3 regions of the Pseudomonas sp. Ost2 genome follow, and region 3 is predicted to be linked to each of the others. Evidence: riboswitches for the same ligand, from Rfam matches in the RefSeq annotation. Region 3 holds a riboswitch; each other region holds the start of a gene.

Region 1 (7,572 bases), 250 kb from region 3:
AGATGTAGTCCACGGCGCGGTTGGTGCGGTCGATATTGTTCTCGTCGGCCAGTTGCGGGGTGGTGGCACCGGAAAGCAACTGGTAGTCGGTGCAGCCGCTGAGCAGTTCCAGGAGGATCAGGAAGTGCCCCAGGCGCGTCACGCCCTGGGCGTCGGCGATACGCTGCATCAGCTGCGTGGCCTGGCGGATGGTGTCCTTGCAGCGGAATTCGATGCCGTACTGGGCCCGTTCGAGCAACGGCGCCAGGGTTTTCAGTTCGGCAAAGATCTGGTGTCCTTCCTCGAACAGCTCCTCGGTGAAGTTCACCAGCATGTCGCGCTTGGGCACCACTTCGTCCTCGGCCACCTGGCTGATCCAGTTGTGGGGGAGGTTGGGGCCGGTCAGGAACAGGCTCTGCGGGTAGAAATTGCCGATATAGTCACCAATGAAGACCTTGCCGGAGCTGGCGACGATCAGGTGCAGTTCGTATTCCTTGTGGAAATGCCAACGCACCAGCGGGCAGGGAAAACCATGCTGGCGATAGATGATGGACAGGCCATTATGGTCGTCCATCAGTTCATAGGAAGGATCGGTGACGCGGGCTGTTCGGGTCATTGGAGGCGCTTTTATTGTTATCGCTGTCCGATAATGCCTCCTTCACGAGCCGGCTGCCAGCCTTGTGCGGACGGTCGCAGCGGAGCGGACCGACGGCCATGGCCTTGCGGCCCTTTATTCAGGAGCAAAACAGTGAAGACCGTTCTATTGATTGGAATCGGTTCCGGTCATCCGGAGCAGATCACCGTGCAGGCCATCAAGGCCCTGAACCGGGCCTCGGTCTTTTTCCTGCTGGACAAAGGCGAGGCCAAGGATGAGCTGGTGCGTCTGCGCAAGGAAATCTGCCAGCGTTATATCGAGCAGCCGGGTTATCGCCTGGTGCAGGTCAGCGATCCGGTCCGCGAAGATGCCGAGGCGTCGTATCGGGCCGGTGTCGAGCGTTGGCATGAACAGCGCGCCGAACTGTTTGCCCGGTTGATCGACGAAGAACTGGCCGAGAACGAGTGCGGTGCCTTTCTGGTCTGGGGCGAGCCGGGCTTGTATGACAGTACCCTGCGCATCCTCGATCGGGTCGTGGCCCTGGGCGGTCCGGCGTTCGACGTCGAGGTGATTCCCGGTATCAGCAGCGTGCAGGCCCTGGCGGCGCGCCATCGGATTCCCCTGAACCGCATCGGCGAACCGATCCGCATCACCACGGGACGACGCCTGGAAGCCGCCGACCTGGACAACGTGGTGGTGATGCTCGATGCGCATTGCGCGTTTGGTCAGTTCGCCGACCAGGCGCTGGAGATCTATTGGGGGGCGTACCTGGGGACCGAGGATGAACTGCTGGTAAGCGGCAAGCTGCATGAGGTGCAGGGGCAGATTCGCGAACTGCGCGAGGCCGCCCGGCTGCGCAAGGGCTGGATCATGGACACTTATCTGCTGCGACGGCCCCTGAATCCGGGCTAGTAAGTACTCCGGCATTGATCGGGCGGTTTTCCTGTATCTCTACGAGACGGTTCTTACAGAGGAAGGCAAGCGGTGTCGTTTAGTGTCCGCTGCATTCGAAAATCGCCCGTGAGACCCCTATAACGCCATGAGCACCGTACCCGGTATTGATCGACTTCAATGGCTGCCCCTGATGCTTGTCCTGGGGTTGGTCAGCTTGCCTGCGCTCGGGCAACCGCTGGTTGCGTTGTCCTACAGCGGCGGGGTGTTCAACATCGACCCGGCCACCCTGGAAACGACCTTGCTCCTGGACAATGGCGAAGTCTCGACCCTCAGTGCCCCGGCATTCCCCGAAACCGCCAGGGCCAGCGACCTGGCGGGCCGGCGCTGGCGTATTCGCAACGGCCGCGAGCGGTTCCAGGTCGAGGTCGGGATCGAGCAGGACGCCTTGCGCCTGTCGATACGGGCCGAGCAGCCGGGCCGGCTGGATTGGCCCAGACCCGTGGAAGCAAAGGCCATCGAGGCCCATGCCATACCGTTCGGCGAAGGCAGCTATATTCCTGGCGACGACCGGCAATGGCTGGACTGGCTGGTACGGCGCTATGAGCCCGATGCGCTGAACGGGCGGCTGTCGATGCCGTTCTGGACCGAACTGCGCGCGGATCATTCGGTGACCTGGCTGGTGCAAACCCCGTTCGATACCCGCTTTAGCGTGATCGAGCAGGATGAACGGCCGCTGCCCCGACTCAGCCATCAGTTCAACCGGCTGGCCGAGGGCGCGGCGTATACCGTCAACGTGGCGATCGGTCCACGGGATCCGCTGTACGGTGCGCGTTTCTATCGCCAGTGGCTGCTGGAGCACGACCGCTTCGTTTCGTTGAAACGGAAAATCGAGCGCCAGCCCCAGGTCGCCAGGCTGGGCGGCGCCCCGCATATCTACCTGTGGGGCGCCGGCCCCTTGAAAGCCGGAGATATCGCCGACTGGCCGGCGTTCCTCAAGTTCTTTGCCGCGCGCCGGGCCGATCCCCGGCATCTGGCCTCGCGGTTGTGGGAAGCCTTCGATCCGCAGGCGCGGGAAAGTTTTGTCGCGGCGCTGCTGGAGGCCGAGGCGGGGGACGCCGACGTGTCGACCTTCGGCAGGATCGAGGTGACCCGGGCACTGAACAGCGCATTGCAGCATGCGCTGCCGCCGGTACCGGTCGAGCCGTTGCCGGGCAATCACGATCCGGCGGCCAGCGTCGCCTGGGGGCATACGGTCCGCGAGCAACTGGTCGAAGCCTTCGGCCCGTGGCTGGTGGCGCCGCGCCGCTGGGGTGGCGGTCTGTCGCTCGACACCGTGGCCGCGCTGCAGCAAGCCGGCCTGACCAAGGCCTGGCTCGGTGCGGATGACTGGCGTGACGCCATGTGGCATCCCGAAGCGGTGGAAGCGGCGAAGGCCTCGGGTTATCTGGTGGCCGTCTACGACAGCTATGGCAGCGCGCACCCTTCGAACCTACGGGCGACCTGGGCCACGGCACAAATGGGCGATGAGCTGGCGGCAGCCGGTTATCGCGACAGCAAGGGCGACAAGGTGCGCGGCTTCAGTGGCCGGGGCGTCTATGTCAACGCCAGGCTGGTCGAACCCTACGCACAACGGCGGATCTCCGCGGTGGCGCGGGCGGCACGTCTCAACAGCTATTTCCTCGATGTCGATGCGGCCGGCCCCGAACTCAAGGACTACACCCCCGGTCGGGAAACCAGTGAACGCGAAGACGCCGAAGCCCGGACCCGCCGGCTGTTGTATCCAGCCCGGGCGCTGGACCTGGTCACGGGTAGCGAAGGCGGGCTGGCATCCTACGCGGCAAATATTGCCTACAGCCATGGCATCGCGACCCAGCCGTTTGCCTGGATGGACCCGGATATCGGCAAGAACAAGCAGTCGGCCTATTACCGCGGCGGCTACTGGCCGCCGGAAACGCCGGCCCTGTACTTCAAACCCGTGCCCCTCAAGCCCTCGCTTGCCCGTTTCGTGACTTCCGCGCAGTTCCGGCTGCCGCTGTATCAACTGGTGCTCCACGACAGCCTGGTCAGCACGCACCACTGGGAATACAGCTCGTTGAAGTTTTCCAGCGAGCGCGAGCACACGGCATTGCTGCAACTGCTGTACATGGTGCCGCCGCTGTATCACCTCAATGATCGGGTGCTGGCGCGCGACCTGCCGTTCATCAGCGCCTATGACCGGGTATTTCGGCCCTTGCACGAACGCCTCTTCGTCGAACGCATGAGCGATTTCCAGGTGTTGTCGGCCGATCGCCAGTTGCAACGTTCGGTGTTCGCCGACGGCACCCTGATCACCGTGAACTTCAGCCAGAAAAGCCTGCGTTCGCCGGAAGGACGGCGACTGCCGCCACGTTCGGCGCTGATCCTGGTGCCGGACCAGGAACCGCAATTGATCGAGATCGCCCGGCTCTTCGCCGAGACGTGATGACGGATATGGCCTTCAGATCGTGCGGTTTTTCGCTTCGATCCACTGGGCCATGTACTGGGTGCTCTTGTGGTGATGATGACGCAGCATCGCGCCGGTGAAATTATCGCGGCGATGCCGGACCAGTTGTTGCCGGCACTGTTCGATACGCGCCACCAGGGCCGGACCGTGGACGCGCCGGTCGTAACGGGCGGCCAGCAGGGCCTTGCCGTCGGCCTGGGCCTGCTGCCATGAAGACGGATCCTGGTACAACCGGACCGCTGCCTGTGCCAGGGCCTCGGCGCTGGTCGCGACAGCGCCGGGCCAGGGCAGGTCACCGTGCATCGCCTCGGCGCCAATCGGCGTGGTGACGTTCGGCGTGCCGCAGAGCATGGCATCGGCGAGCTTGCCCTTGATGCCGGCGCCAAAGCGCAACGGCGCCAGGCAGATGCGCGCGGCACTCATCACCTGCAGGGCATCCTCGGCCCAGTTCATCACATGAAAGCCTTGGGCGGGGTTGTGCAGCGCCGTTGCCTTGGGCGGCGTGTAGGCACCGTAGACATGCAACTGCGCGCCGGGCAATTGCTGGCGGATCAACGGCCAGAGGGTGGTTTTCATCCAGAGCACCGCGTCCCAGTTCGGCGCATGGCGGAAGTTGCCGATGCTGAGAAAATGCGCTCGATCCTCGAAGGGGGTGAACGCCACGGGCTGCTCGACCATCAGCGGGCACCAGTGCAGCAGGGCCGCTGGCAACCTGAACTGCTCGGTCAGCAGCCTGATCTCGACATCGGAAATCATCAGGCTCAGGTCCGAGCGATAGATCGCGGCGATCTCCCGTTGGGCCAGGTCGGTATCGCTCATCTGCCGGAACACTTCGTCCAGGTCGGGGGCGAACAGCGCCGTGAAATCGTTCGGGTCCGGATCGGCCTTCAGGCGTTCCCTGAGCTGCTGCTGGCGCGCATCGCGCAGGCTTTGCAGGTCCGAGGTCTCCAGCACGCGCAGGGCGCTGGGGCAATGTTTCTCGACCCGCCAGCCGAACTGCTCTTCCATCATGAAGCGGTCGAACAGCACCACATCCGGCTGCAACTCGCGGATAAAACCGTCGAAACTGCTGTTGTTGAGTTCGATGGCCTGTTCGGCGATGCCCAGGCCTTGCAGGTCGGCCTTGTGTTCGCCGACGCTGGCGGGGCTGGCGAAGGTGATGCGCCAGCCGGCTTCGAGGAAGCTTTCGAGGATCTGCATCATGTGCCCGCCGGCGGCCGAGGAACGGGGTTCGGGCCAGACATAACCGATAACCAGGACGTGGGTGGTGTCGGTGGCACTCATGGGCAGCAATTCCTTGAAGCGGGCAGGGCAGGAGAAGGGGCGCAATTAAACCACAGCGGCTGCCGAGATTGACCTGTTCCCATGCACTGCGTAGCCTTGCACGTTCGAGGTTCTTCGGCATCCGGCCGAAGCTAAGAAGGGAACGCGGTATGCCGCGGCTGCCCCCGCAACTGTGAGCGGTTTGACAGTCTTGCATGGCCACTGCCCCCGGGCGGGAAGGCGCGAGACCCGGTGATCGGAGTATTCCGTACGCCCGACCGCAAGCCAGGAGACCTGCCTCGTGACAGATTCTGACAGGGACTATAAGAAACTGGCCGAGCGGCGATCAGGCAAGGCAGAACCAGGCGAGCAAGCGGAGTGTAGGGGCCTACATGAGCATTGCGAGCCTGTTTTTAACGCAGCATGATCGTCGCGCAGGCAGTTGCAGATAGTCCCGTAACCGGGCGGGGTGATCCGGAGACGAACTTTCCCGTGCCCTTCAGGGCGGCGGCTTTCGTCCCGTATGCCCGCTACTTTTGCCAAAGGGCATCCGATGAAAACACTGGCCAAACTTCCCGTCACCATCGTTACCGGCTTTCTCGGCTCGGGCAAGACCACCTTGCTGCGCCATATGCTGGACAACGCCCAGGGTCGCCGTATCGCGGTGATCGTCAACGAGTTCGGCGAACTCGGTATCGATGGCGAGATCCTCAAGCAGTGCTCCATCGGCTGCACCGAGGAGGAAGCCAACGGCCGTGTCTATGAACTGGCCAACGGCTGCCTGTGCTGCACCGTGCAGGAAGAGTTCTTCCCGGTGATGCGCGAGCTGGTGGCACGTCGCGGCGACCTCGACCATATCCTCATCGAAACCTCCGGCCTGGCACTGCCCAAGCCGCTGGTCCAGGCGTTCCAGTGGCCGGAAATCCGCAGTGCCTGCACCGTCGACGCGGTGATCACCGTGGTCGACAGCCCGGCCGTGGCCGCCGGTACCTTTGCCGCGTTCCCGGACCAGGTGGATGCCCAGCGCAAGCTTGACCCGAACCTGGACCATGAGTCGCCGCTGCACGAACTATTCGCCGACCAACTGTCCAGCGCCGACCTGGTGATCCTCAACAAGGCCGACCTGATCAGCCCCGAAGACCTGGCCAAGGTCCGCCTGGAAGTGGCCGAAGAGCTGCCGCCGGCGGTGAAGGTCATCGAAGCCAGCAGCGGTCGCCTGCCGCTGGACGTGTTGCTGGGGCTGGGCGCCGGTTCCGAGGAACATATCGACGGTCGTCACAGTCACCACGATCATCACCACGACGGTGACGACCACGATGACCACGACCACGATGCCTTTGATTCGATCTCCATCGAGCTGCCGCAAGCCGACGAAAGCCTGCTGCTCGATGCCCTGACCCAGTTGGTGGTGCAACATGGCATCCTGCGCATCAAGGGCTTCGCCGCGATCCCGAACAAGCCGATGCGCCTGCTGATCCAGGGCGTGGGCACGCGCTTCGACAAACACTTCGATCGCGCCTGGGGCGCCGACGAGCCGCGGGTCACCCGCCTGGTGCTGATCGGCCAGGAACTGGATGCCGCGCTGCTCGAATCGACCCTGCGCGCCGCACTGACGGCCTGACCCCATGCATCTGCTCAGGACCCAGCCCGGCGGCTTCGTGTCGGACGACAATATCGCCGACCTTGGACAAACCCCCGCCGAGCTGGTGATCCTGTGCAGCGGCGATTCCAGCCTGGCGTTGCTCGCCGAAGCGGCGCGGCAATTGCCGGACGACTACCCCAGCCTGCGTCTGGCCAACCCGATGCAGGTGCAGAATCATGCCTCGGTAGATCTCTATGTCGACCAGGTCTTGCAGCACGCCAAGGTCATCCTGCTGTCACTGCACGGCGGCATCGGCTATTGGCGTTATGGCATCGAGCGCCTGGTGCAACTGGCCGAGCGCGACGTGACGCTGATCCTGGTACCGGGCGACGACCGCCCCGACCCGGAACTGAGCGACCTGAGCAACGTCCCGGCGGTACAGGGTGAACGCCTCTGGCACTTCCTGCGCCAGGGCGGCCTGGGCAACGCCTTGCAGTTGTACCGCTGCCTGGCCAGTACCTGGCTGGGGCGCGACTACCCCTGGCAGGAACCGCGGACATTGCCGCGCACGGCGATCTACCACCCGCGGGTGGGCGACGCGCAACTGGCGGACTGGCGCGCCGATTGGCAGGCCGGTCTGCCGGTGGCGGCAGTGTTGTTCTATCGCTCGCATCTGCAGGCGGCCAACACCGCCTTTATCGATGTGTTCTACCAGCGCTTGCAGAACGCCGGCCTGAACCCGTTGCCGATTGCCGTGGCGAGTCTCAAGGAGCCCGC
Region 2 (7,572 bases), 1.8 Mb from region 3:
AGGGCACCGGCCCCGGCAGCCATCACCGGCCCGGCATTCGGACTGTCCCAGGTCGGGCCCTGGTCGCGCCAGCATTTCAGCGCCAGCCGGGTCTTGCCCAGCAATGCATAGGTCAGTGCCACCAGTCGGGCGGGAATATAGTTGAGCAGGTCGTCGATCTTCGCCGCCGCCCAGCCGAACCGCTCGAAGCGCTCGTTACGATAGCCCCACATGGCATCGAGGGTGTTGCTCAGGCGGTACAGCACCACACCGGGCACACCGGCGACGGCAAACCAGAACAGTGCGGCGAAGACCGCATCGCTGCCGTTCTCCAGCACCGACTCGGTTGCCGCGCGGGCCACGGCGGTCTCATCCAGCTCAGAGGTCTGGCGACTGACCAGGTAGCCCACGCGCTCGCGGGCCAACTCCAGATTGCCGCCACGCAGCGCCTGGGCCACAGGGGCCACGTGCTCGCCCAGGCTGCGCATGCCGAGGGCACAATAGAGAAACAGGATTTCAATCACCCAGCCGATATAAGGCGCCCAGGACAAGGCCGTGGCCAACAGTGTCAGCGGCACCACGGCCAGCACCCAGGCGGTCACGCCATGGCTGCGCCAGCCGCGGCCACCGGCGTTGAAACGTTGCTCGATGCGATCGGCGATTCGGCCGAACGCCACCAGCGGATGCCAGCGTTTGGGCTCGCCCAGCAGCGCATCCAGCGCAACCCCGGCGACACTCAACAACGCCACACTCATTGACTCACTCCCCAATAATTTTCGTACAACAATTCACTCAAGGGGCGCTGTTGCGCCCAGCCTTCCAGCACCAGCATCGGCGCCGGATAGAATTCCTTGACCGGCCCCAGGCACAACACCGCCAGCGGCTTGGCCCCCGCCGGTAAACCTAGCAGTTCCGCCAGCGCCTGCGGCTCGAACAGCGATACCCAGCCCATGCCCAGGCCTTCCGCGCGCGAGGCCAGCCAGAGGTTCTGGATCGCGCAGGACAGGGACGCCATGTCCATCTCCGGCAAGGTCCGGCGTCCGAAGATATGCCGTTCGCGATCGTCCATCAGCGCTGCCACCAACACTTCGGCGCAGTCGTTGATCCCCTCGACCTTCAACTTCATGAATTCATCGGAGCGCTCGCCCAGGGCTTCGGCGGTGCGGATCCGTTCCTCTTCGACCAGTTGCCGGATCCGCCCACGCAGTTCGCGGTCGCTGATCCGGATAAACCGCCATGGCTGCATCAAGCCGACACTCGGTGCCTGGTGCGCGGCTTCCAGCAGGCGCGCCAGGAGTTGCGGGGGCACCGTGCCACCGACGAAGTGGCGCATGTCACGGCGCTCGGCGATGGCGCGGTAGATTGCATTTCGCTCTTCAATAGAGAATGTGTTGTCTGTCATGGCCTGTTCGCGGCGGTCCGGCGATCCGGCAAACCCGCTCCCATTGGAAGAGCGCCGGCCTTGGCAGAATTGATCGCGGCATCAGGTGCCAGCAACGCGGCAACCGCCCCTGGATTGGACGGGAAGTAGAAGTGCACGTAGGAGGCGGTCATGCGTCCCTCGCGATACACCGCTTCCGCGCCGCGCCCGCCATTGGGGCTCAAACCGCGGGCAATCGGTGCCCGTTCGGTGGTGGTCAGCGAATGGTGATAGGTATGTCCGCGCAGCAAGCCTTCCGGCAACTCCACCGCCTGCAGGGCCAGGGCCGCCAGGCGTTTCTGCATCACCGCCTCCCCCGCCAGCAGGCCCAGCAACTCGGCGCGTTGACCGTCGACATCGATCAGCGCATCGAGCAGGTAGAGCATCCCGCCGCACTCGGCGAGCAAGGGCTTGCCCGCGGCATGGTGCTCGCGGATCGCCGTGAGCATGCCGCGGTTGCCGGCCAGGGCCAGGTGATGCAATTCCGGGTAGCCACCCGGCAGGTAAAGACTGTCGGCGTCCGGCAAGCCGGTATCGTGAATCGGCGAGAAGAAGCGCAACTCGGCGCCCATCGCCCGCAGCAGGTCGAGGTTGGCGCCGTAGATGAATGCAAAGGCTTCGTCATGGGCGACCGCAATCCGCACGCCAGCCAACAGCGGCTCGGCAGCAACCGGTGTCGGTGCGGCGAATTCGACCGGAGGCGGCAGCGCGACTTCGCAACTGCCCCCCAGGGCCTCGGCCGCGGCGTCGAGGCGCCGGTCGAGGTCGTTCAATTCGCTGGCCTGGACCAACCCGAGGTGGCGGCTCGGCAGCTCGATCCCGGTCTCCCGGGAGAGCGCACCGTACCAGCGCAGGCCTTCGGTCAGGCTGCCTTCGAGCAGTTGCGCATGGCGCAGGGTGCCCACGCGATTGGCCAGCACCCCGGCAAACGGCAGGTCCGGTTGATAACGCGCGAGGCCCAGGGCCAGGGCCCCAAAGGTCTGCGCCATGGCCGTGCCGTCGATCACCGCCAGCACCGGCACGCCGAAATGCCGCGCCAGATCGGCGCTGGACGGCGTCCCGTCGAACAGGCCCATGACCCCTTCGATCAGGATCAGATCGGCTTCACCCGCCGCCTCCCACAACAGGCGACGACTTTCCTCGGCGCCGACCATCCACAGGTCCAGCTGATACACCGGCGCGCCACTGGCCCGCTCATGAATCATCGGATCGAGAAAGTCCGGGCCACACTTGAACACCCGGACCTTGCGCCCCTGGTTGCGGTGCAGGCGCGCCAGGGCCGCCGTCACCGTGGTCTTGCCCTGGCCGGAAGCCGGCGCGGCGATCAGCACCGCCGGGCAATGACGCGGCTGACTCATAATTCGATGCCTTTCTGCGCCTTGATCCCGGCCTGGAACGCGTGCTTGAGCAGGCCCATTTCGGTCACGGTGTCCGCCAGGTCGATCATTTCCTGCCTGGCGCCGCGGCCGGTCACCAGCACGTGCTGCATCGGCGGCCGGGACTGCAGGTCGCTCAGTACCTGGTCGAGATCCAGGTAACCGTGCTTGAGGGCGATATTCAGCTCATCGAGCACCACCAGGCCGATATCCGGATTGCCGAGCATTTCCCGGGACACGGCCCAGGCGGCTTCGGCGGCCGCGATATCACGCTGGCGATCCTGGGTTTCCCAGGTGAACCCCTCGCCCATCACATGGAACCGCACCTGCTCGGGGAAACGCCGGAAGAACAGCTCTTCACCGGTGCTGTTGCGGCCCTTGATAAATTGCACCACGCCACACTGCATGCCGTGGCCCATGGCCCGGGCGAGCATGCCGAAGGCGGAACTGCTCTTGCCCTTGCCATTGCCGGTCAGGACCAGCAGCAACCCGCATTCGTTGGGGGCACTGGCGATACGTTCGTCGATCACCGCCTTTTTGCGCAGCATGCGCGCCAGGTGACGTTCGTCGCGATCGGGGGATTCGTTCATGGCAGCTCTCCGTTGGGGCTGGATAAGGCAAACGGGGGGCAGGAAAAAGCACAGCCGAGGCAGTCCGGCATCGCCCGCCGTGATGCCGTGGGATGGATCAGGCCGGTCTCCGGACTCATGAGCTGCGCAAGCGCGGGACTGCGCGCCTTCCCATGCCGCGGCACAGTGGCGAAAAGCGCAGTCTTGACTCATTTACCGTTGCGGGGGCAGCGCCGGAATCGCGCCTGTCGAAAGGGCTCACCGGCTTCCCTGTTTCACCCTGTCGACGGATCGCCACAGAGCACCTGAAACAAGCCGCGAAGGTTAGAGGGTTGGGGGTGGAGCGTCAATTAAAGCCGAGGAGTGCCCCGTTGATCGAAAGACGACACGGATCAATAAACCGGCGCCAGAATTTGTGCCACACTGCAAGAAGTGATATCAAATAGCCATAACCCAACCAACAATAACAAGGGTGAGCAACATGCAAGGCTTGACGATCAGCAACCCGAAACTGGAATTCCTGCGCCCGGCCCTGGAACGCTGGTTTGATTGCATCGACCGCTACAACCAGGTGCTCGGTGACGGCCAGGCGCCCTACTGGTTCAACGAGCGCGCCAACCTGGGACTGCTGTCGGCCGCTGCCTGGGCGGCGGAGATGGTGACTCTGGAGCATTTCCAGACAAAAAAACAGGCCGAGGAAGACGACCGCAACGGGCGCTGCGACCTGCACATCGCCACGTCGGAGGCTTCGGTGTATATCCGCGCCAACCAGCGCTGGCCGCGGTTCAACAACCTGAATCTGATGCCGGCACTGCTCGACGCGGTCGGCGATGCCAGGAAGGTCAGCCATCCCCATCACCTCAAGCTCGGCTGCCTGTTCGTCTCGCCATTCAAGCCCCAGCAGAGCCCGAGCCCGGAAGACCTGCAGGACATGGTCGACGACCTGCAAAAAGCCAACAGTTGCGCCGTCGCCTGGTACTTCCCCTACCCCTACCGCAAGCTGCACAACGAAGCCGGCCACTACCATCCCGGCATCGCCCTGCTGTTCAAGGAGGCCTGAGCAAAAGGATTGAACCTGCGCCGACTACGCTTCTCTACTTCTAGACCAGCGTAAGCCTCGACGGAGATTCAGCATGTTCCAGCAGAAACACGCCCTGATCATTCTGCTCGCCAGCGGATTGGCTGCTTGCGGCGAAAGCTCTACCCTGTCGGTGTCCGATGGCACCGGTCCCTCGCCCAAGCTCCCGGAACCGAACAAGACCCTCTTTCCCACGGTCAATATCGCACCCGCCATCGGCTGGCCCCAGGGCACCAGGCCGGTGGCCGCTCCCGGCACCCAGGTAGGTGCCTTCGCCGAGGGCCTGGATCATCCACGCTGGTTGTATGTCCTGCCCAACGGCGATGTGCTGGTGGCCGAGACCAACTCGCCCCCCAAGCCCGATGACAGCCAGGGGATCAAGGGCTGGATCACCGGCAAGGTGATGGGCAAGGCCGGGGCCGGAGTGCCCAGCGCGAATCGCATCACCCTGCTGCGCGACAGCAATCACGACGGGGTCGCAGAAACCCGCACGACCTTTATCGAGCGACTCAACTCGCCCTTCGGCATGACGCTGGTGGGCAATGACCTGTATGTCGCCGACACCGATGCCTTGCTGCGCTTCCACTACGAGCCCGGCGCAACCACGATCAAGGAACAACCGGAAAAGGTCATCGACTTGCCTGGCGGCACCCTCAATCACCACTGGACCAAGAATGTCATCGCCAGCCAGGACGGGAAAAAGCTCTACGTCACCGTCGGTTCCAACAGCAATGTCGGCGAAAACGGCCTGGACAAGGAAGAAGGTCGCGCCGCGATCTGGGAAGTCGATCCGGCCACCCACAGCCACCGGATCTTCGCCTCCGGCCTGCGCAATCCCAACGGCCTGGCCTGGGAGCCACAGAGCGGCAAACTGTGGACCGCGGTGAACGAGCGGGACGAGATCGGCAGCGATCTGGTGCCGGACTACATCACCTCGGTGAAGGACGGCGGGTTCTATGGCTGGCCCTACAGCTACTATGGCCAGCACGTGGATGTGCGGGTATCGCCTTCGGACCCGGCGATGATCGCCAAGGCCATCGCCCCGGATTACGCCGTCGGGCCGCATACGGCGTCCCTGGGACTGACCTTTGCCGAAGGCAGCAGACTCCCGGCGCCGTTCACCCAGGGTGCCTTTATCGGCCAGCACGGCTCCTGGAACCGCAAGCCCCACAGCGGCTACAAGGTGATCTTCGTACCTTTTGCCGCTGGCAAGCCCAATGGGCAGCCCGTGGATGTGCTGACAGGCTTTCTCGACAAGGATGAAAACGCCATGGGCCGCCCGGTCGGGGTCGTGATCGACCAACAAGGCGGCTTGCTGGTGGCGGACGATGTCGGCAACAAGATCTGGCGGGTGTCCGCCAGCAAATGAGCCATCGCCACCCAACCTCAGGGGCGGGAACGACCGGGGAATACTTGCCCTGGACTGCGGCGGGAGGTCAGACCACCTCGTGGATGCCTCCCGTCCTGATGCCCTTGTTCCATAGCTGGCTGGTCAGCCAGCCGTCCTTCGCGCCCCTCGACCTCGGGTCTGCCGCCACCGCCCCCAGGTCGATGATGCCGCCGAAGTTGGCCTTGTCGAGGAAATAGGTGGCGCCCAGCATGCGAGGCCCCTTCTGGTCCTCGTTCACATAATCGATGGCACTGCTCATGTAATGGTGGGCGGCATTTTTCAGCGAGCTCGAGTTGTTCATGAGCCCGTTGAGCTGCTCCATCTCTTCATGGCTGAGCGAACCGTGGGTATCGAGGACCCGCAACAGGCCATCCGCCCCGACCGTAAAACCGAAGGACTTGCCTGCCAGGTTCTCGCCCAGCGAGCTCTTGAAGTCATTGAACACCGAGCGCAGGCCGATAGTGGCCGCGCCCAGTTGTTCCTGCGCCTGCAAGAACGCCTCGGAGTGGGTATTGAGCTGCGCCAGCCGTGTATCGACATTGGCTTTGATCCGCGCCTGGGTCTCGGCCTCTTCCGCAGCCGTAGGCGCCACGTGCGCAATCGTGACGGACTGGCCCGGCACGTCAGCGGGGGTGAGGGGTTTCGCAGCCAACGAGGGCAGAGAAGCGAACGAGCTGCCCGGGATACTGATACCCATGAGTCACATCCATGTTGTCGGGTGGTACTCCTTGTAACGGCAACGATACAAATAACTTGAACGTGGGGCCTATCGCTTGCGACACAGGGTCAGGCCATCGCCTACGGGCAACAACGACAGATCTACTCGCGAGTCGTCCTTCAAGGCCAGGTTCAATGCCTGGATAGCCCGGGTGTCCTCGCTTTGCGCATCCACCTCCAGCACCCGGCCACTCCACAGGGTGTTGTCGAAAATCGCCAGGCCGCCGCTGCGCAACAGGCGCAAGGCGCTCTCCAGATAACGCGGATAGTTCGCCTTGTCGGCGTCGATGAACATGAGGTCGAAGGTCTCGCCCAGCCCTTGCCGCTCCAGTTCGGCCAGGGTATCGAGCGCCGGTGCCAGGCGCAGCTCGATCCGCCCGGACACACCCGCTTCCTGCCAGTAGCGCAAAGCCGTGGCATTGTAGTCGCCGGGAATGTCGCAGCAGAGCAACGAGCCGCCCTCCGGCAGCGCCGACGCCATGCACAGGGCGCTGTAGCCCGTAAAGGTGCCGACCTCGAGCAGGCGCCGGGCGCCGGTCAGCCTGACCAGCAAGGCGAGGAACTGGCCCTGCTCGGGAGCCACCTGCCAGCGCGCCATGGGCAAGGCCTGGGTTTCATCGCGCAGGCGCTTGAGCAGCGGCGTCTCGCGCAGGGAAACGTCCAGCAGGTAGCCGTAGAGGGCATCGTCGAGCTTGAGGGTGCGAGCGGTCATGACAACCTCACAGAATCAGCGACCAGAGGCCTGTACGGCCAGTTCGTCAGTTCACATTCGGATGCCGGAAGTTCCTGGCCAAGGCGCTGTGACGAGTCATAGCCGCCATGGCCAGGAACAGCAACGCGGGACAGGGGCTTATGGCGCCGAAGTTGACCAGCAGAGCTGGCCGTACAGGGCCATTAGGGATTGCGCGCCAGGTGTTCGGCCGGCAGCACGCGCTTGGCATTCAGGTAAGCCCGCTGCCAGTAGGCCTTGGACAGGCTGTCCAGCTTGACGGTGCCGCCGGTGGCGGGCGCATGGACAAAACGACCTTCGCCGACATAGATCC
Region 3 (7,572 bases):
TCTGAGGGGCGGGGATCGCCGCGCACCGCAAGGGCGTGGCTGCGCCCGTGGTGGCGGCTTCTTTCCCGACAAAAATACTAGGACTTTGTCCGGCGGCCCGATTGGCGTAAACTGGCGGCAAGTCTGTGAGGAGATTCCATGAGCGCCATAACCATTACCGATGCCGCCCACGATTATCTGGCTGATCTGCTGTCGAAGCAGAACACCCCGGGGATCGGCATCCGCGTTTTCATTACCCAGCCGGGTACCCAGTACGCCGAAACCTGCATTGCCTACTGCAAGCCGGGTGAGGAAAAGCCTGAAGACACCGCGCTGGGGCTGAAAAGCTTCACCGCCTGGATCGATTCCTTCAGCGAAGCCTTTCTCGACGATGCGGTGGTCGACTATGCCACCGACCGCATGGGCGGCCAGCTGACCATCAAGGCGCCGAACGCCAAGGTGCCGATGGTCAACGCCGACAGCCCGGTCAACGAGCGTATCAACTACTACCTGCAGACCGAGATCAATCCGGGTCTGGCCAGTCATGGCGGCCAGGTCAGCCTGATCGACGTGGTCGAGGACGGTATCGCCGTGCTGCAGTTCGGTGGTGGTTGCCAGGGCTGCGGCCAGGCCGACGTGACCCTGAAGGAAGGCATCGAGCGGACCTTGCTCGAACGTATTCCCGAGCTCAAGGGCGTACGCGACGTGACCGACCATACGCAGAAAGAAAACGCCTACTACTGAGTCCGGTAGCAGGGCGTTCGCTGCGTCCGGTTGAACAGAAAACGGTGCCCGTGAGCACCGTTTTTTTTGCGTGATCGATTGCGACCGCTCCGGCGCCTTCGCGGGCAAGCCCGGCTCCCACAATCAGTGGTCGCTCATCAATCTGCCGTACACCACAGCACTGTGGGAGCGGGCTTGCCCGTGAAGAGGCCCGTCCTGCCGCCAAAACTGTCAAGCCACCACACGGCTCTGCAGATAATGGCGCAGTCGCTCCTGCAGATAAGGCACGCCCAGCGGGTGCTCCAGGTATTCGGCGATCGACATCATCCGCCAGTACTGGCCTTCGTCACCAAAGCGGATCGCCTCGATTTCCGCCCGTTGCAGTTGCCCGACCAGAAACCACGACTGGGTATCGGGCTGGGTGACGCTGGGATAGCGTCGCGCCCATTCGATGCGCTCGGCGCCGATACGCAGGGAAAACTCTTCGTCCAGCTCCCGCAGGGCGCATTCGCTCGGGGTTTCATCGCCTTCGCGACCGCCGCCGGCAAAATCCCAGTGTCCGGGGTAGGGGATGCTGTCCTTCATGTCGCGCAGGTAGGTCAGCAACTGGTCGCCACAGATCAGCGCCAGCTTGGCACCGGAAAACAGCTGTTCGGACATCGGTTTCCTCCTGGTCATCAAGGCCGGTAAAGATGGGCATGACCGGCACGATACAGCGAAGACTCGCTGAAGTGGTCGCTGGCCAGCACGCGCCCCACCAGGATCAGCGCCGTGCGGCGAAAGCCCTTGGCCTCGACCTTGGCCAGGATATCCGTCAGCGTGCCTTGAACCCAGTCCTGGTCGGGCCAGGTGGCGCGATGGATCACCGCTATCGGACAGTCCGCGCCGTAATGCGGGAGTAGTTCCTCGATGATCCTGGCCAGGTGATTGACCCCCAGGTGAATCGCCATGGTTGCCCCATGCCGGGCCAGGCTGCCCAGTTCTTCGCCGGCCGGCATGGCGGTCTTGTCGGCATAACGGGTAAGGATCACGCTCTGGGAAACATCCGGCAGCGTCAGTTCGACACCGAGCAGCGCCGCGCAGGCGGCCGTCGCGGTCACCCCGGGAATGATTTCATAGGCAATGCCCAGCTCGCGCAGGTGACGGATCTGCTCGCCGATGGCGCCATACAGCGAGGGGTCGCCCGAGTGCACCCGGGCGACATCCTGGCCCAGGGCGTCGGCCGCCTTGATCAGGTCGATGATCTGTTCCAGGTGCAGTTCGGCGCTGTTGACCACCTGCGTGGCGCTATGGCCTTCCAGCACGGCTTCGGGCACCAGCGAGCCGGCGTAGATGATCACCGGGCAGCGATGGATCAGGCGTTGGCCCTTGACGGTAATGAGTTCCGGATCGCCGGGGCCGGCACCGATGAAATAGACGGTCATGACACTCTCTGAACGGGGCTGCGCAAGGCTTCACATGAACAGCGTTCATGCAGGAGAAGGGGATTATCGAGGGTTTTGCCCGGTCCAGGCCAGTGCAAAGGTCGCCAGCGGATGTTTCCGGCGGGAAATCAGCAGGCTCGCGGTGGCTTGTCCCAGTTGCTCGGCGAGGGCCAGCGCGGCGCTTTCGGCGACGCCATGGCAGCCGGTCCGTTCGAAGGCCAGGCTGGAGCGATGGCTCAGCCGTGGTTCATAAGGTGCCAGCTCATCGGCGCTGAAGAACAGCAACGGCAGGTTGAGGCGTTGCGCCAGTTCGCGCAGGCCCGGCTCATGCCGCTTGCCATCAATGCTTGCCAACCCCTTGATCGCCTGGAGGTCGATCTGGTGGGCCAGCAGCGATTGTTCGAGCAATGCCAGCAAGGTCGCGGCGCTGCAGCCTTGCCGGCAGCCGAAACCAACCGCGAGGGTTGGCGTCGTCCCGGTTGCACTCATGCCGGGTAATGGTCTTCGGTCTTGCGGCGGAACAACCAGGCGCTGATCAGGCCCAGGGCCAGCCAGAACGCCGCGTTGGTCAGTTGCGAGGCGATCTTGAACTGCGCTTCCAGTTCTTCGGGCGCGAGGCTGGAGTGAACTTCCGGCTGCGGGGCGCCGATCACATGGGGCACCACGACAATCGCCACGCCCAGCAGTTTGAGCGCCCAGTGCTTGCCGAAAACCACCAGGGCAATGGCGACAGCAGTGGAAGCGGCGGTGCCGACCCACCAGATCTGCCGCTGCAGCAGGTCCGCCGCGGCGGTGCCGGGCAGTTCCGGCGGCAGGCCGAGGGTGGGCGCCAGGCAGAAGGTCGCGTAACCGGCCAGGCCCCAGAGCAGGCCCTGGGAAGTGCGGTTCGGTGCGCGCAGGGTATAGAGGCCCGCCAGCATCAGGGCGAAGCCGACGGCGACCACCAGATTGCCGCCAGTGGTGGAGAGCACACGCTGCCAGCCGTCTTCCGGCTCCCAGGCTTCCTCATCATGGGTATGGCCGGCCATGGCGGCGTCGGTATGTTCATGGGCTTCGCTGGCGGGTGCTTTCTCGTAGGTCTCGGCCTGGAGAATCAGCGGGGCGACCCAGAAGCTTTGCAGCAGGGTCAGCAGCAACGCCGCCAGCAAGCCGGTGAAGCCGGCGGTCTGGGCGATACGCTTGATCATGTCGGTACTCTCTTATAGTCGGGCTATGGTCGGGCCAGGGCTCAGTGGCACGGGAAGGCAGAGCTGTGACGGGTATCGTGGGCGGCGTTGTGGACCGCTTCGATATGCGAGAAACCGGCGAAATAGACCAGCAGTGCGCCGAGTATGCTGGCGCCGATGGCGGCGACGATACGTTGGCTCTGGGTGGCTGTGGCAGCGCTCGAGTGGCTGGTGGTGGTGATCGACATGGCCCTTCCCTCTGAAATGTCAGCAGGCGGCCAAGCGCGAAAAAACCTCGGCGAGCGGGTGCCCGGAGGTTTCAACAGCGCCTGCCCACCGCAGGTTTGTTATTCGATATTTCCGGGCCGGTCTCCGGGCTTGCGAGGGATTCGAGCAGGGCTCGGACCTTCAAGCGTCGCCTTCCCATGCCGCTGGCGGCACAGTGGATCTGACGCTTCTCTCGCTTACCGTTGCGGGGGCAGCACCGGATTTGCCAGGCTCGATAAAGATCGGCCGACGCACCGGTTTCCCGTTTCACCCTGTGAAGGGCACCCAGAACAAGGCGGGTAGGAAAGCATGCGATTACCCGGTACGTCAATAAAACCCGATGCGGCCAAGGGGCGCGCCGGTGCAGGCCGAGTGACGTGGAAAACGGAACTTAAAGTGATTTCTAGAATAAAAAATCTAACAAAATCAATTTATTGGATAATATTTTTAATTTTATTTCTCAATTGGTCGATGGAGAACGGCTTGCCGATCAGGTGCATGCCGGCCGGCACCTCGATGCTTTCGGCGTAGCCGCTGGCAAACAGGATGGGCAACCCCGGCCGGACCTCGCGCGCCGCTGCCGCCAGTTCACGGCCATCCATGCCGGGCAGCCCGACATCCGTCATCAGCAGGTCGATCGGCAAGGCGGTGTCGTTGATGATCTGCAGCGCGAGGTCGCTGCTGCTGGCTTCCAGCACCTTGAACTCCAGTTCCTCCAGCACATCGACAATCAGCATGCGGACAATGGTGTCGTCCTCGACAACGAGGATGGTGGAGTTTGCTGCGCACATAGTGGGCTTCCCAAAAAAATGAAGGCGGGCAGGAGGGTGAAAAATGCTCGCCTCTTGCATCAGTAAGCCGCCGATCCGCACAAGTTCCCGCCGTTGTACAAAAAAAGACGGCTGTACAAAGTAGCCAGGATAGCGGTTCTCCTTGGTAGAGGGCAGTGCGAGGTCTGAAATTGCCTTCTACGCTGTGAGAAAAATAGATCTTTTCCGCGGAATTACGGCAAACTCCTTTGTTTTCAACACTTCGTCCGAGGCCCGAAATGAATTCACCGTCTTCGGTTGATGAGCAGAGCTTTCGCAAACTCCTGAGTCGCAACGTCAGCCTGCCGCTGGGTGTCGGTGTACTCAGTGCGGTGTTTTTCATCTCATTGATCACCTATCTGCTCTCGGTGATCCAGTGGGTCGAACACACCGATCGGGTGATCAACACCACCAACGAAGCGATGAAGCTGTCCGTCGACCTGGAAACCGGCATGCGCGGGTTCCTGATCACCGGCGATGAGCATTTCCTCGATCCCTATGAGGTCGCCAAGCCGAAGATCATCGCCGAGCTGCGCGGACTGCAGCAGTTGGTGGCGGACAACCCCCAGCAGGTCGACCGGTTCCGGCGCATCGAGGCGCTGCAAGGGGCCTGGACCGAATACGCGCAGTCGATGATCGACCTGCAGCGTTCCAACGGTGACTATCGGGGCGCGGTACAGGCCGGGCGCGGCAAGCGCCTGAGCGACGAGATTCGCAACGAATATGACAGTGCCGTCGCTACCGAGCAGCAGTTGCGCCTTACGCGCAACGAGGATGTCAGTCGCACCACCCTCTGGACCATTGGCCTCTACCTCGTCTTCGTACTGGGCTTGAGTGCCTTGCTTGCTTATGTCGGTCGAAAAGATTTATTAAGTCTTTCAGATAGTTACAGCAAAAACCTCGCGTCACAACTAAGGAGTGCCGAGCGCCTCGAGAAACAGGCATGGCTGCGCAGCGGCCAGACCGAACTGGCCGAGCAGGTGCTTGGCCAACTGAGCCTCAACCTGCTGGGACGCAATATCCTGCAGTTCTGCGCGCAGTACCTGGGGACCGCTGTGGCCGCGCTCTATGTGCGCGAAGACCATGGTGGCCTGCGGCGCGTGGCCAGTTATGGTTTCTCTCGCGAACAGGAACAACAGGAACAGGAAATCTTCACCGACGAGGGGATTGTCGGCCAGGCCGCGACCCAGGGGCAGTTGATCCGCCTTGACGAAGTGTCGGGCGATTACTTCAAGGTCAGCTCCGGACTCGGCGAGGGCTCGCCGCGCAGCGTACTGGTGGTGCCGACCACCAACGACGAACGGGTCAACGGCGTGATCGAACTGGGTTTCCTGCGGGGGCTCAACGAGCGTGACATCGAGCTGCTAGACCTGATCGCCGACAATATCGGCACCTCCATCGAAGCGGCCCGCTACCGCCAGCGCCTGCAGGAAGTCCTGGCCGAGACCCAGCAGCTCAACGAAGAGTTGCAGGTCCAGCAGGAAGAACTGAAGACCGCCAACGAAGAACTGGAGGAACAGTCACGGGTGCTCAAGGAGTCCCAGGTTCACCTGGAGACCCAGCAGACCGAACTGGAGCAGACCAACGAGCAACTGGCCGAGCAGGCCCTGGCCCTGGCCGAGCAGCGCGACGCCATGGACCGCAAGAACGGCGAGTTGAACCAGGCCCAGGCCCAGCTGGAAGAGCGTGCCGAGGAGTTGCAGCGGTCGAGCAAGTACAAGTCCGAATTCCTCGCCAACATGTCCCATGAGTTGCGTACGCCGCTCAACAGCTCGTTGATCCTGGCCAAGCTGCTGGCGGAGAACCCCCAGGACAATCTCACCGACGAACAGGTCAAGTTCGCCGAGTCGATCTATTCCGCCGGCAACGATCTGTTGAATCTGATCAACGACATTCTCGACATTTCCAAGGTCGAGGCCGGCAAGCTTGAAGTGCGCCCGGAAAACACCAGTGTGGCGCGCCTGGTGGAGGGGCTGCGCGACCTGTTCCAGCCGTTGGCCGGTGAAAAGCAACTGGATTTCACCGTGGAGATCCAGGATGGCGCCCCGGTGATGTTGTTCACCGACCGCCAGCGCCTGGAGCAGGTGCTGAAGAACCTGCTGTCGAATGCGGTGAAGTTCACCGAAAAAGGCCTGGTCAGCCTGAGTGTCTCGCGCCAGCCGGGCGTGGGGGTTGCCTTTACCGTGCGCGACTCCGGAATCGGCATTGCCCCCGAGCAGCATGAAAGCATCTTCGAAGCGTTCCGCCAGGCCGATGGCACCACCAATCGCCGTTATGGCGGCACCGGCCTGGGCTTGTCGATTTCCCGCGACCTGGCCGCCTTGCTCGGCGGTTCCATCAGCGTCGCCAGCGAGCCGGGACAGGGCAGTGTGTTCACCCTGGCACTGCCGGAACGTTATGTCGAAGCCGATGAGGGGACCCCGGTGGTCCAGGCCCCGGTGCATGTGCCGTCGGTCATGGTCGCCAGCGTGCGCAGCGAGCCTCCCGTGGCGATTGAAGCCCCGGTTGCGCGGTTTGCCGACGATCGTGACAAGGCGCCGTTCGGCACGCGCTGCATCCTGGTGATCGAGGATGAGCAGAGCTTTGCCCAGATTCTCTACGACCTGGCCCATGAGCTGGGCTACCAGTGCCTGGTCGCCCATGGCGCCGATGAAGGTTTCTCCCTGGCGGCCCAGTTCATCCCGGACGCGATCCTGCTGGACATGCGCCTGCCCGATCATTCCGGCCTGACCGTGCTGCAACGCCTCAAGGAACAGGCGGCGACCCGGCATATCCCGGTGCACGTGATCTCCGTCGAGGACCGCGTCGAAGCCGCCATGCACATGGGGGCCATGGGGTACGCGGTCAAGCCGACCACCCGCGACGAACTCAAGGAGATTTTCTCCCGGCTCGAAGCCAAGCTGACCCAGAAGGTCAAGCGTGTGCTGCTGGTCGAAGACGATGACCTGCAACGCGACAGCATCGCGCGGCTGATCGGTGACGAGGATATCGAGATCACCGCGGTAGGCCTGGCCCAGGATGCGCTGGAGCTGCTGCGCGAGAACGTCTACGACTGCATGATCATCGACCTCAAGCTGCCGGACATGCTCGGCAACGAGTTGCTCAAGCGCATGTCCACCGAAGACATCCGTTCGTTTCCGCCGGTGATCGTCTATACCGGGCGCAACCTGACCCGCGACGAAGAGGCCGACCTGCGCAAGTATT

What was found. Region 3 has a riboswitch for cobalamin ahead of KI243_RS15550 (CbtB-domain containing protein). Riboswitches for the same ligand answer to the same signal wherever they lie in the genome.
Region 1: it holds a riboswitch for cobalamin, as region 3 does, so the genes downstream of both, cobW (cobalamin biosynthesis protein CobW) here and KI243_RS15550 (CbtB-domain containing protein) in region 3, are expected to answer to the same signal.
Region 2: it holds a riboswitch for cobalamin, as region 3 does, so the genes downstream of both, cobO (cob(I)yrinic acid a,c-diamide adenosyltransferase) here and KI243_RS15550 (CbtB-domain containing protein) in region 3, are expected to answer to the same signal.

What each region holds. Positions count from the first base shown of each region.
Region 1 covers NZ_AP021904.1:3,756,908-3,764,479, reverse strand. The annotation lists gene KI243_RS16465 (AraC family transcriptional regulator) at 1-595, opposite strand, end outside; gene cobF (precorrin-6A synthase (deacetylating)) at 728-1,486, shown strand; gene KI243_RS16455 (glycoside hydrolase) at 1,614-3,929, shown strand; gene KI243_RS16450 (glycosyltransferase) at 3,945-5,234, opposite strand; cobalamin riboswitch at 5,325-5,530, shown strand; gene cobW (cobalamin biosynthesis protein CobW) at 5,767-6,834, shown strand; gene cobN (cobaltochelatase subunit CobN) at 6,839-7,572, shown strand, end outside.
Region 2 covers NZ_AP021904.1:1,711,875-1,719,446, reverse strand. The annotation lists gene cbiB (adenosylcobinamide-phosphate synthase CbiB) at 1-734, opposite strand, end outside; gene bluB (5,6-dimethylbenzimidazole synthase) at 731-1,381, opposite strand; gene KI243_RS07550 (cobyrinate a,c-diamide synthase) at 1,378-2,757, opposite strand; gene cobO (cob(I)yrinic acid a,c-diamide adenosyltransferase) at 2,754-3,365, opposite strand; cobalamin riboswitch at 3,448-3,668, opposite strand; gene KI243_RS07540 (hypothetical protein) at 3,826-4,404, shown strand; gene KI243_RS07535 (sorbosone dehydrogenase family protein) at 4,478-5,791, shown strand; gene KI243_RS07530 (hypothetical protein) at 5,859-6,509, opposite strand; gene KI243_RS07525 (class I SAM-dependent methyltransferase) at 6,579-7,241, opposite strand; gene KI243_RS07520 (C40 family peptidase) at 7,424-7,572, opposite strand, start outside.
Region 3 covers NZ_AP021904.1:3,508,300-3,515,871, forward strand. The annotation lists gene KI243_RS15520 (fatty acid cis/trans isomerase) at 1-5, shown strand, start outside; gene nfuA (Fe-S biogenesis protein NfuA) at 139-723, shown strand; gene KI243_RS15530 (NUDIX hydrolase) at 934-1,362, opposite strand; gene cobM (precorrin-4 C(11)-methyltransferase) at 1,380-2,126, opposite strand; gene KI243_RS15540 (cobalamin biosynthesis protein) at 2,190-2,615, opposite strand; gene KI243_RS15545 (CbtA family protein) at 2,612-3,313, opposite strand; gene KI243_RS15550 (CbtB-domain containing protein) at 3,355-3,540, opposite strand; cobalamin riboswitch at 3,638-3,863, opposite strand; gene KI243_RS15555 (response regulator) at 3,991-4,350, opposite strand; gene KI243_RS15560 (response regulator) at 4,608-7,572, shown strand, end outside.